2 regions of the Pseudomonas sp. S2_B10 genome follow, and region 1 is predicted to be linked to the other one. Evidence: riboswitches for the same ligand, from Rfam matches in the RefSeq annotation. Region 1 holds a riboswitch; the other holds the start of a gene.

Region 1 (5,661 bases):
GTTGCCGATGCGGCCGTCGCGGGTTGGGTAGTTGGCAAGGATCAGCGCGATGCGTTTTTCGCCATTGGCCACACGCGCCAGATCAACCCAGCGCCGCGCCAGTTCGGCAACGAAATCCATGCGTTCAGGCTGGGCGCGATAGCAGACCACATCGGACTGACTGCGCTCGCTGCGCCAGGCCAGATCCTTGAAGCTGATCGGTCGGCTGATGATGCGTCCGTCAAGTTCCGGCAAAGCAATGTGCATCGCCAGATCGCGCGGCCCGAGGCCCTGTTCGCTGTCGCGCCAGCCAAGCTCGTTGTCCTGGGCGCAGATCGCTTGAATCACCGGGATGTTGCGGCGAAACGGGCGTAGATGCGGCGCCTCGGGACTCGATTGGGCAAAACCGGTGGTGTTGAGAATCACCCCCGCCTCGACTTCATCCAGCCAGTCCTCGACCACCGACAAGCAACCGGGTTCTTTCAGACTGGCCACCGCGATCGGCAGCGGATTGAGTCCGGCTGCCTGCAAACGCTGACAGAACACATCGATGAACGCCGTGTTCGCCGCCTGCAAATGCGAGCGATAAAACAACAGCGCCGCCACCGGTTGACCGGGCAGCCATTCGGCTTGCCAGTCGCTCAGGGCAGCGCTGTTTTTCTGTGGGTGATAAATCGCCGTGCGCGGCAGGGTTTGCGGCTCGCTCCACGGGTAATCGCGGGCGAACCATTGGTTGCCCAGGCAACGGAAGAAATCCAGCGCGTTACCCATGCCGCCCTGACGCAGGAATTGCCAGAGTCGATCGCGCACGTCGGCGCTGACCGTGCTCAAGTCGCTGAGCTCGGGGTCCGGGCGGTCATCGCCGGGCACCAGAATCAGTTGCACGCCGCGTTCGGACAACTCGACCAGCCGCTCGACGCCGTAGCGCCAATAGGCGATGCCGCCGTGCAGCGAAATCAGAATGACCTTGGCGTGGCGCAGCACTTCGTCGACATACAGATCGACCGAGGCATGATTCTGCACCTGCATCGGGTTGGCCAGACGCAGGCTCGGATAGTCATCGGGCAGTTGCTGCGCAGCCTCGGCGAGCAGCGCCAGGCTGGAATCGCCGCTGCACAGGATCACCAACTCGGCGGGGGTTTGTCCGAGATCGGCAATGTTGTCATCCGAGACGAATCCGCCGGGCTGGGTCCTGAGCAGGTGCATGACTTAAACGCTGAGCGCAGCGCGCAACTGCGCTTCGAGTTGTGCCGCATCAAGCTCCTGACCGATCAGCACCAGACGCGTGACGCGCGCTTCTTCGGCGCCCCACTGACGGTCGAAATGCTTATCGAAACGCGTGCCCACGCCCTGGATCAACAGGCGCATCGGCTTGTGCGGAATCGCCGCGAAGCCTTTTACCCGCAGGATGCCGTGCTGCACCACCAGTTGCGTCAGCGCATCGAGCAGCAGGCTCTCGTCAGCTTGCGGCAGTTCGATTGAGATCGAATCGAAGGCGTCGTGATCGTGATCGTCGTCATCACCGTCATGGTGGTGATCGTGGTGACTGTGGCGGCTGTCGATGTGCTCCTCGGAGCCGGCACCGAGACCGATCAGCACGTCGAGCGGCAGGCGGCCGTTGCTGGCTTCGATGATTTTTACCGCTGGCGGCAGCTCTTCGGCGACTTCAGCGCGCACCCGAGCCAGATCTTCCGCGCTGGTCTGGTCGGCTTTGTTGAGGATGACCAGGTCAGCACTGGCCAGTTGATCAGCGAACAATTCGTGCAGCGGCGACTCGTGATCAAGGTTCGGATCGAGTTTGCGCTGGGCATCGACCTGATCCGGGAACGCTGCGAAGGTGCCAGCAGCGACGGCCGGGCTGTCGACCACGGTGATCACCGCGTCAACGGTGCAGGCGCTACGGATTTCCGGCCACTGGAAGGCTTGCACCAGCGGTTTTGGCAGGGCCAGGCCCGAGGTTTCAATAAGGATGTGGTCGAGATCGCCGCGACGGGCAACCAGTTCGCGCATTACCGGGAAGAATTCTTCCTGCACGGTGCAGCACAGGCAGCCGTTGGCCAGCTCATAAACGCGGCCGGTGGCCTCTTCTTCGGTGCAGCCGATGGTGCATTGCTTGAGGATTTCACCGTCGATGCCCAACTCGCCAAACTCATTGACGATCACCGCGATGCGCCGGCCCTGAGCGTTGTCAAGCATGTGCCGCAGCAGCGTGGTTTTGCCCGAACCGAGGAAACCGGTGACGATGGTGACGGGGAGTTTGGCCAGTGTTTTCATCGGTATGCCCTTTGGCAAGCGGCGGGCATACGGGACGAGAACCGGCAGCGCGCGTGCACGCCGGAAGCATTCGCCACCGGATCACCCCGCCCGGTTGTAGTGAGAATCTGTGACGAGGCAGGTCTCCTGGCTGACGGCGTTCAGGCGTTGGGCCTGGCGTCCATTGCGCCTTCCCGCTGGCTCATCGGTTGAGCTGGCAGTGGCGTGGCAACGAACATCACCGTTCACAGTTGCGGGGGCAGCCGCGGCTTTGACCGCGTTCCCTTCTTAGCTTCGGCGAGTGCCGAAGAACCTCGAAAGCGCAAGGCTACGCATGGGTCCGTCGTGGGTCAATGGTCGGTGAGTCTGAAACTGGGGGTATATCCGTTGCTGCGGTAACGGCTTCTTATGGTTTCGCTCTTACAGCGAGTCCCTTTTTCAAACGCCAAAAAGGAACCAAAAGGCTTTGCCCCGGCGTACGGCCCGCTCGCTGGGGCTCGGGGTACCTTCGTTACGGGACCGATCCGGGCGCAGCGGCTACGGTTTGCTTCGCTGCACCTCCTTCCGCTGTGTACGACTGCGTCGTACGGTCGCTGCGCTCCCACCCCCGGATCGATCCCGTAACGAAGCCTGCCGAAGGGGCAAAAGATCAAAAGCCAGAGCAAAAGCAAAGGCAAAGGCAAAAGCAAAAGATCGCAGCCTTCGGCAGCTCCTACAGTTGGATCGCGCACCAGCTCAAGAACAGGTCGGCTGTCAGGCCGCCTTCGCGAGCAGGCTCGCTCCCACAAAAGCAAAAGTAAAGCAGCGCAGCCGCCCCACTCAACAATGAGCGTTAGCTCGAGTGCTCTTGATCTTGATCCACCGGCGACGTCGCAAGGCTGAGTGGAGGGATTGATCCGGGCGTGGGAGCGCAGCGACCGTACGACGCAGTCGTACACAGCGAGTGTAGGTGCAGCGAAGCAAACCGGAGCCGCTGCGCCCGGATCAGTCCCGGAGCGAAGGAACCCGAGCCTGCGAGGGCCGAACGTAGGAGCAAGCCTTTTTGGGTACTTTTTCGGCGTTTGGAAAAAGTGCCTCGCCGTAAGGGCGAAACCGTAATCAGCAACACCCGCAGCAACGGATATACACACAAAAACATCAGAAAAATACCCCCACTGCAGTACCGAAAACTCCCGGAAATTGACTAAAAACCCAAACCCATGTTCTCCTGCACACCTTGTTACGGGTGCCCCTCACAGGGTGAAACGGGAAACCGGTGAATCATGTGCTTTACTCAAAGCCATGTCAGTCCGGTGCTGCCCCCGCAACGGTAAGCGAGCGAAGCGTCAGATCCACTGTGCCCCGGCATGGGAAGGTGATGCTTGCAGGTCGGCGACCAGCCAACCCCTCGCGAGCCCGGAGACCGGCCCGCAACACCCAGCACGCGCAAGCGCCGCTGAACACAAACAAACCCGCGGTGGGCGGGCGCTGTTCGAAATCCCTGCGTGCCCGGCCCGCAGGGATTTTCATGCGCTCTGTTTACCCGCTGACATTTCAGAGGGAAGCGCTATGTCGATCATCAGTAACACCGTCAGCCACACTGACCACATCTCCAGCAGCACCACACTCGGCCAACGCGTCGCCGCCGCCCTCTTCGCCTCGATCCTCGGTGCCAGCCTGGTCTGGTTCGCCGGTTTCTCGCACATCGAAGCGGTGCACAACGCCGCCCACGATACCCGCCACAGCGCCGCGTTCCCGTGCCACTGAGGCCTGCCGAAATGATCAAGCGTATCGCGCAAACCGCAGGCTTCACCGGCTTGCTGGCCGCCCTGCTGCTGACCCTGCTGCAGAGTTTCTGGGTATCACCGTTGATTCTGCAGGCCGAATCCTTCGAGAAATCCGAACCGGTCGCGCAAGTCCACGAACACGCCGCCGGCACCGCCGCCCACAGCCATGATGGCGAAGCCTGGGAGCCGGAAGACGGCTGGCAGCGCGTGGTCTCGACCACTGGCGGTAATCTGGTGGTGGCAGTGGGTTTCGCCTTGATGCTCGCCGGCCTGTACACCTTGCGCGCGCCGACCAAGACCTCGCAAGGGCTGCTCTGGGGTCTGGCCGGTTACGCCACGTTCGTTCTCGCGCCGACCTTGGGCCTGCCACCTGAATTGCCGGGCACTGCGGCTGCCGATCTGGCATCGCGGCAGATCTGGTGGATCGGCACTGCCGCTTCGACCGCCGTCGGTCTGGCACTGATTGCCTTCAGTCGTCACTGGCTGATGAAGCTTCTCGGTGTGGCGATTCTCGCCGTGCCGCATGTGATCGGCGCCCCGCAACCGCAGGTGCATTCGATGCTCGCTCCAGAGGCATTGGAAACCCAGTTCAAAATCGCTTCGCAGCTGACCAACGTCGCGTTCTGGCTGGCCTTGGGCCTGATCAGTGCATGGTTGTTCCGCCGCAAAAGCGCAGGCCCATATCAGGCATGACCGATGACCGCGCAGCGCCGACCCTCGTGGTCGGCCTCGGCTGCCAGCGCGGCTGCCCGGCCAGTACGTTGCGTGCATTACTCGATCAAGCGTTGCAGGCGCACCGCATCGAGTTGCGAGCGGTCAAGGCTTTGGCGAGTATCGACCTCAAGCGCGACGAACCGGGGTTGCTGGAACTGGCCACACAATTGAACCTGCCGCTGCAGTATTTCAACAGTGCCGAACTGGCGCCCTATCAGCAGCGCCTCAGCCATCAATCGCAGATCGCCTTTGAGCGCACCGGCTGCTACGGCGTGGCGGAAAGCGCCGCGCTGGCGCTCGCCGAGCAACTGATTCAGGCGCCGGCGAAACTGCTGATCCACCGGCAGAAATATGCGCAGGCCACGCTGGCATTGGCCGGCGCTGCATAAAATCCCGATAATCCCCGCCATCGATCATGAGCACGCTTCATCTGCAGTGTGCCTGCGCCTCTTCACAAGGATTCAACGATGACCGTCTACTTCATCGGCGCCGGCCCCGGCGACCCGGAACTCATCACCGTCAAAGGCCAACGGCTGATTCGCAGCTGCCCGGTGATCATTTATGCCGGTTCGCTGGTACCCGCAGCGGTGCTGGAAGGTCATCAGGCCGAAATCGTGGCCAATAGCGCTGAACTGCATCTGGAACAGATCATCGATCTGATCAGGACTGCCCATGCCCAAGGCCAGGATGTGGCCCGTGTGCATTCCGGAGACCCAAGTCTGTACGGCGCGATTGGTGAGCAGATCCGCTACTTGCGTGAGCTGAACATTCCTTTCGAGATCATTCCGGGCGTAACCGCGACGGCGGCATGCGCAGCGCTGCTGGGCGCCGAGTTGACCCTGCCGGACATTTCGCAAAGCGTGATCCTGACCCGTTACGCCGACAAGACCGCGATGCCCGCCGGCGAAGAACTGGCGAGCCTGGCGCAGCACGGCGCGACCATGGCCAT
Region 2 (5,661 bases), 820 kb from region 1:
GTCGTTGATGCCTTCGACCTTGAGCTGCATGAACTCATCGCTGCGCTCGCCAAGGGCTTCGGCGGTGCGGATGCGTTCTTCTTCCACCAGATCGCGGATCTGCCCGCGCAGAGCACGATCGCTGATACGAATGAAGCGCCAGGGCTGCATCAGGCCGACGCTCGGCGCTTGATGAGCGGCTTCAAGCAGACGACTCAGCAACTGCGGCTCGACGCTGCCGCCGGTGAAGTGGCGCATGTCGCGGCGCTCGGCGATTGCCTTGTAGACCGCTGCGCGCTCGGCTTCGGAGAAGGTGTTCTCGGTCATGGCCCCATCGCTGGCAAGCCAGCTCCCACAGGAGATCGCATTTCTTCAGGAAGCTCACCATTCACTGTGGGAGCGAGCTTGCTCGCGAAGCCGGCCTCACTGTCTGGCGCAAACAATGCCGCAATCGCAGTCGGATTCGATGGGAAATAAAAGTGCACGTACGACGCCGTCATCCGCCCCTCGCGATAAACCGCCTCAGCGCCGCGCCCGCCATTGGGGCTCAGCCCACGGGCAATCGGCGTCAGCTCTGTGGTGGTCAGGGAATGATGATAGGTATGCCCACGCAACTCCCCTTCCGGCAATTCAACCGCCTGCAACGCCAGCGCCGCCAGACGCTTCTGCATCACCGCCTCGCCCTTGAGCAAACCGACCAGCTCAGCACGGGTGCCTTCCACGTCGGTCAGCGAATCAAGCAGGTAAAGCATGCCGCCACACTCGGCGAGCAAGGGCTTGCCCGCCGTATGGTGCGCGCGGATCGCCGCCAGCATCGAGGCGTTTTGCGCCAGCGCGACGTGATGCAACTCTGGATAGCCGCCCGGCAGATACAGGCTGTCCGCCTCGGGCAATTGCGTGTCGCGGATCGGCGAGAAGAAGCGCAATTCGGCGCCCATCGCCCGCAGCAGATCGAGACTGGCGCCATAGGTGAAGGCAAAGGCTTCATCGCGGGCAACGGCGATGCGCACACCTTTTAATAGAGGCTCGGCGGCGATGACGTCAGGCGCGGCGAATTCAACGGCCGGTGGCAGCGCGACCTCGCAACTGCTGGCCAGCGCATCGGCGGCCGCGTCGAGGCGCAGATCCAGATCATTCAATTCGCTGGCCTGAACCAGGCCGAGGTGGCGGCTCGGCAATTCGATACCGGTTTCGCGGGACAGCGCACCGTACCAGCGCAGACCTTCGGTGAGGCTGCCTTCGAGTAATTGCGCATGGCGCAAGGTGCCGACGCGGTTGGCCAGCACGCCAGCGAACGGCAAGTCCGGCTGATACTTGGCCAGGCCCAGCGCCAAGGCGCCAAAGGTCTGCGCCATGGCGGTGCCGTCGATCACGCCGAGCACCGGCACACCGAAGTGGCGCGCCAGATCAGCGCTGGATGGCGTGCCGTCGAACAGGCCCATCACGCCCTCGATCAGAATCAGGTCAGCCTCGGCGGCGGCTTCCCACAACAGCCGGCGACTTTCCTGCTCGCCGACCATCCACATGTCCAGTTGATACACCGGCGCACCGCTGGCGCGCTCGAGGATCATCGGATCGAGAAAGTCCGGGCCGCATTTGAATACGCGCACCTTGCGCCCCTGATTGCGATGCAAACGGGCGAGTGCGGCGGTGACGGTGGTCTTGCCCTGACCGGAGGCCGGCGCGGCGATCAACACCGCCGGGCAGTGACGTGGTTGCTTCAAAGTTCGACGCCTTTCTGCGCTTTGATCCCGGCCTGAAAGGCGTGCTTGAGCATGCCCATCTCGGTAACCGTGTCGCCCATCTCGATCATTTCCGGCTTGGCGCCGCGACCGGTGACCACCACGTGCTGCATCGGCGGGCGCGCTTGCAAATCGCTGAGCACCTGATCGAGATCGAGGTAGCCGTGCTTGAGGGCGATGTTCAATTCATCGAGCACCACCAGACCGATCGAAGGGTCGCGCAACAATTCACGCGAGACTTCCCAAGCGGCGGTCGCAGCGGCGATGTCGCGCTGACGATCCTGGGTTTCCCAGGTGAAGCCTTCGCCCATGACGTGGAAACGCACCTGCTCGGGGAAGCGGCGGAAAAACAATTCTTCGCCGGTGCTGTTGCGGCCCTTGATGAACTGCACAACGCCGCACTGCATGCCGTGGCCCATCGCGCGGGCGAGCATGCCGAACGCCGAGCTGCTCTTGCCTTTGCCATTGCCGCTCAGCACCAGCACCAGGCCACATTCGTCGGGCGAGTTGGCGATGCGTTCGTCGATCACGGCCTTCTTGCGCTGCATGCGCGCCAGATGGCGTTCGTCACGCTCGGGGGAATCAGTCATGGGGGGAGCTCTCCGTTGAGGCTGGATAACGGCGGGCAGGCACAAGAATAGACGGCAAAAAGCCTGGCATCGCCCACCGTGATGCCGCTGAGATGGATCAGGCCGGTCTCCGGGCTCATGAGCGGCGTTTCGCCGGACTGCGCGCCTTCCCGCTTCTTTCGAGGCAGTGGCTCAAGGCGCAGTTTTCACTCATTTACCGTTGCGGGGGCAGCGCCGGGATCGTCGTGGCTTCGCTTGAAGACCACCCTCACCGGCTTCCCTGTTTCACTCTGTCGACGCGGGGCCACAGAGCACCTGAAACAAGCGGCGAAGGTTAGAGGGTTGGGGGTGGAGCGTCAATTGAAGAGGCGCTTTGCGCGCGAATAACTGCCGCTGATCCATTGTGCAGCGGCAATCTTGTGCCAGACTGCGACAAGTGATATCAAAGAGCCATGCTTTTTTCGAAAGCCCACTACAACAATAAGGATGACGACGATGCAAGGCATGATCATCAGCAACCCGCGCCTGGAATTCCTGCGCCCGTTGCTGGAACGCTGGTTTGACTGTATCGATCGCTACAACACCGTACGCGGCGACAACGACACGCCATATTGGCACGACGAGAAAGCCAATCTCGGCCTGCTCGCGGCAGCGGCGTGGATGGCTGAAATGGTCACGCTGAACGACACGGCCACGCGCAAACAGAACGAAGAAGGCGAACGCAATGCTCGCGCCGACCTGCTGATTGCCGGCGCCGAAGACCGCGCGTTCATTCAGGCCACGCAACGTTGGCCACGGGTCAACAATCTCAACCTGACCCAGGCACTGCTCGACATCACCGTTGATGCCAAGCGCATCAGCTACGCCAGCGATCTCAAGCTCGGCTGCCTCTTTGTTGCTCCGCAAAAACCTCAGCACAGCGCCAGCCCCGAAGAATTGCAGGACATGGTCGACGACCTGCAAAAGGAACACACCTGCGCCGTGGCCTGGTATTTCCCCTACGCCTATCGCAAATTGCACAGCGACGCGGGCAACTATCATCCGGGCATCGCCATGCTGTTCAAGGAAGCCCGCGGTTGAGCAGTTGAACCATCGGGCCTGCGCCCTCCTCTATGTTTAGGAATGCATTCATAGGGAAGATCAGCAATGCGCAAGGCCCAACTCGCTCTTATCATCGCCGTCGCTGGCGGGCTCGCCGCCTGCGGTGAAACCTCCAGCCTGCAAGTCTCCGACGGCACCGGCCCGTCACCGAAACTGCCCGAACCGAACAAGACGCTGATCCCGACAGTCAACATCGCCCCGGCGGTGGGCTGGCCGGAAGGCGCGAAACCGACCGCAGCGGCCGGCACCCAGGTCGCCGCGTTTGCCGAAGGCCTTGATCACCCGCGCTGGCTCTACGTGCTGCCCAACGGCGATGTGCTGGTGGCGGAGACCAATGCGCCGCCCAAGCCCGATGACAGCAAAGGCATTCGTGGCTGGGTGATGAAGAAAGTCATGGGCAAGGCCGGCGCCGGCGTGCCCAGCCCGAACCGCATCACCCTGCTGCGTGATGCCGACCACGACGGCGTCGCAGAAACCCGCACGGTGTTCCTGCAGAACCTCAATTCGCCGTTTGGAATGACGCTGGTCGGCAACGATTTGTACGTTGCCGACACCGACCGCCTGCTGCGCTTCAACTACGAGCCGGGCGCCACCGAGATCAAGACCCAACCGATCAAAGTCGTCGACTTGCCCGGCGGCACGCTGAATCACCACTGGACCAAGAACGTCATCGCCAGCAAGGACGGCAACAAGCTCTACGTCACCGTCGGCTCGAACAGTAACGTCGGCGAAAACGGTCTGGATCAGGAAGAAGGCCGCGCGGCGATCTGGGAAGTCGATCGTGCGACCGGCAACCACCGCATCTTCGCCTCGGGTATCCGCAACCCCAACGGCCTGGCTTGGGAACCCACCAGCGGCGCCTTGTGGACAGCGGTCAACGAGCGTGACGAAATCGGCAGCGATCTGGTGCCGGACTACATCACCTCGGTCAAGGATGGCGGCTTCTATGGCTGGCCGTTCAGCTACTACGGCCAGCACGTCGATGTGCGGGTCAAACCGCAGAATCCAGATCTGGTGGCCAAAGCCATCGCTCCGGATTACGCGGTCGGTCCGCACACCGCTTCGCTGGGCCTGACCTTCGCCGAGGGCAACCGCTTGCCGGCGCAATTCAAGGAAGGCGCATTCATTGGCCAACACGGCTCGTGGAACCGCAAACCGCACAGTGGCTACAAGGTGATTTTCGTGCCGTTCAGTGGTGGCAAACCGACCGGGCAGCCGGTGGATGTGCTGACCGGCTTCCTCGACAAGGACGAGAACGCGCTGGGCCGCCCAGTTGGCGTGGTCATCGATCAGCAAGGCGGCTTGCTGGTGGCGGATGATGTCGGGAACAAAGTGTGGCGCGTGTCGGCCAGCAAATAAGCTAAGCGCAACGCAAAAAAAGTGGGAGCGAGCCTGCTCGCGAAAGCGGTTTATCAGTCAAATCATTGTCGACTGACACTCCGCCTTCGCGAGCAGGCTCGCTCCCACATTTAGTTATGCATACGCACTAGGGGTTATGCGCCAGCTGCCCCGGCTGCAACACCCGCTTGGCGCTCAGATACGCCTTCTGCCAATACGCCTTCGACAGGCTATCGAGCTTGACCGTGCCGCCCGTGGCCGGCGCATGCACGAAGCGCCCCTCGCCGACGTAAATCCCCGCGTGACTGACCTGCGAGCCGCCATTGGTGGCGAAGAAGATCAGGTCGCCGGTCTGCAGGCCTTCCTTGCCGACATTCGGCGCCTGCATGACGATCATTTCGCGGGTCGAGCGTGGCAGCGAAATGCCCGCCGCGTCGCGGTAGACGAAACCGATCAGACCACTGCAATCGAAACCGGAATCTGGCGTGTTGCCGCCCCAGCGATACGGCGTACCGACCAGGCCGAGGGCACGGAACAACACGTCTTCAGCAACGGGGGAAAAAGCCTGGGAGGGAGCGAACACGATCGGCGCGCGAACCACGGGGGCTGGCGGCGGTGTGCGGCTGGCGCAGGCGCTGAGCAGCGCGGCGCAAAGGATCAAGGTGAGGCGGGCCGACATCGTCATAAGCAGAACATCCTGATCTGGCTGCGGCTTTCTCTGCCGAATGGACAGAAACAAAACCGCCTGCGTCATCACGCAGGCGGTTTGCCATCAATATAGATTCAGGATTCTAGCGGCTACGCGACAAACTTCAAGTAAGACTTTAACTTCACCTTGTAAAGTTTAGGTCTACTCCGTTGCCGTGCCGTTTTGTCGCCGCGAACGCAGCGACATCGCGCTTACTTGCGAGCGGTGACCACGGTTGGCGCCA

The links. A riboswitch is a leader RNA that binds a small molecule or an ion and turns the genes downstream of it on or off. The one in region 1 is predicted to bind cobalamin.
Region 2: another riboswitch for cobalamin. It lies ahead of cobO (cob(I)yrinic acid a,c-diamide adenosyltransferase); the one in region 1 lies ahead of cobW (cobalamin biosynthesis protein CobW).

The regions. Positions count from the first base shown of each region.
Region 1 covers NZ_CP162768.1:5,587,419-5,593,079, reverse strand. The annotation lists gene cobN (cobaltochelatase subunit CobN) at 1-1,185, opposite strand, end outside; gene cobW (cobalamin biosynthesis protein CobW) at 1,189-2,253, opposite strand; cobalamin riboswitch at 2,353-2,564, opposite strand; cobalamin riboswitch at 3,439-3,657, shown strand; gene AB4O45_RS24945 (CbtB domain-containing protein) at 3,781-3,978, shown strand; gene AB4O45_RS24940 (CbtA family protein) at 3,990-4,691, shown strand; gene AB4O45_RS24935 (cobalamin biosynthesis protein) at 4,688-5,101, shown strand; gene cobM (precorrin-4 C(11)-methyltransferase) at 5,180-5,661, shown strand, end outside.
Region 2 covers NZ_CP162768.1:4,770,530-4,776,190, reverse strand. The annotation lists gene bluB (5,6-dimethylbenzimidazole synthase) at 1-306, opposite strand, end outside; gene AB4O45_RS21370 (cobyrinate a,c-diamide synthase) at 303-1,703, opposite strand; gene cobO (cob(I)yrinic acid a,c-diamide adenosyltransferase) at 1,700-2,311, opposite strand; cobalamin riboswitch at 2,395-2,624, opposite strand; gene AB4O45_RS21360 (hypothetical protein) at 2,786-3,370, shown strand; gene AB4O45_RS21355 (PQQ-dependent sugar dehydrogenase) at 3,437-4,750, shown strand; gene AB4O45_RS21350 (C40 family peptidase) at 4,878-5,414, opposite strand; gene AB4O45_RS21345 (C40 family peptidase) at 5,630-5,661, opposite strand, start outside.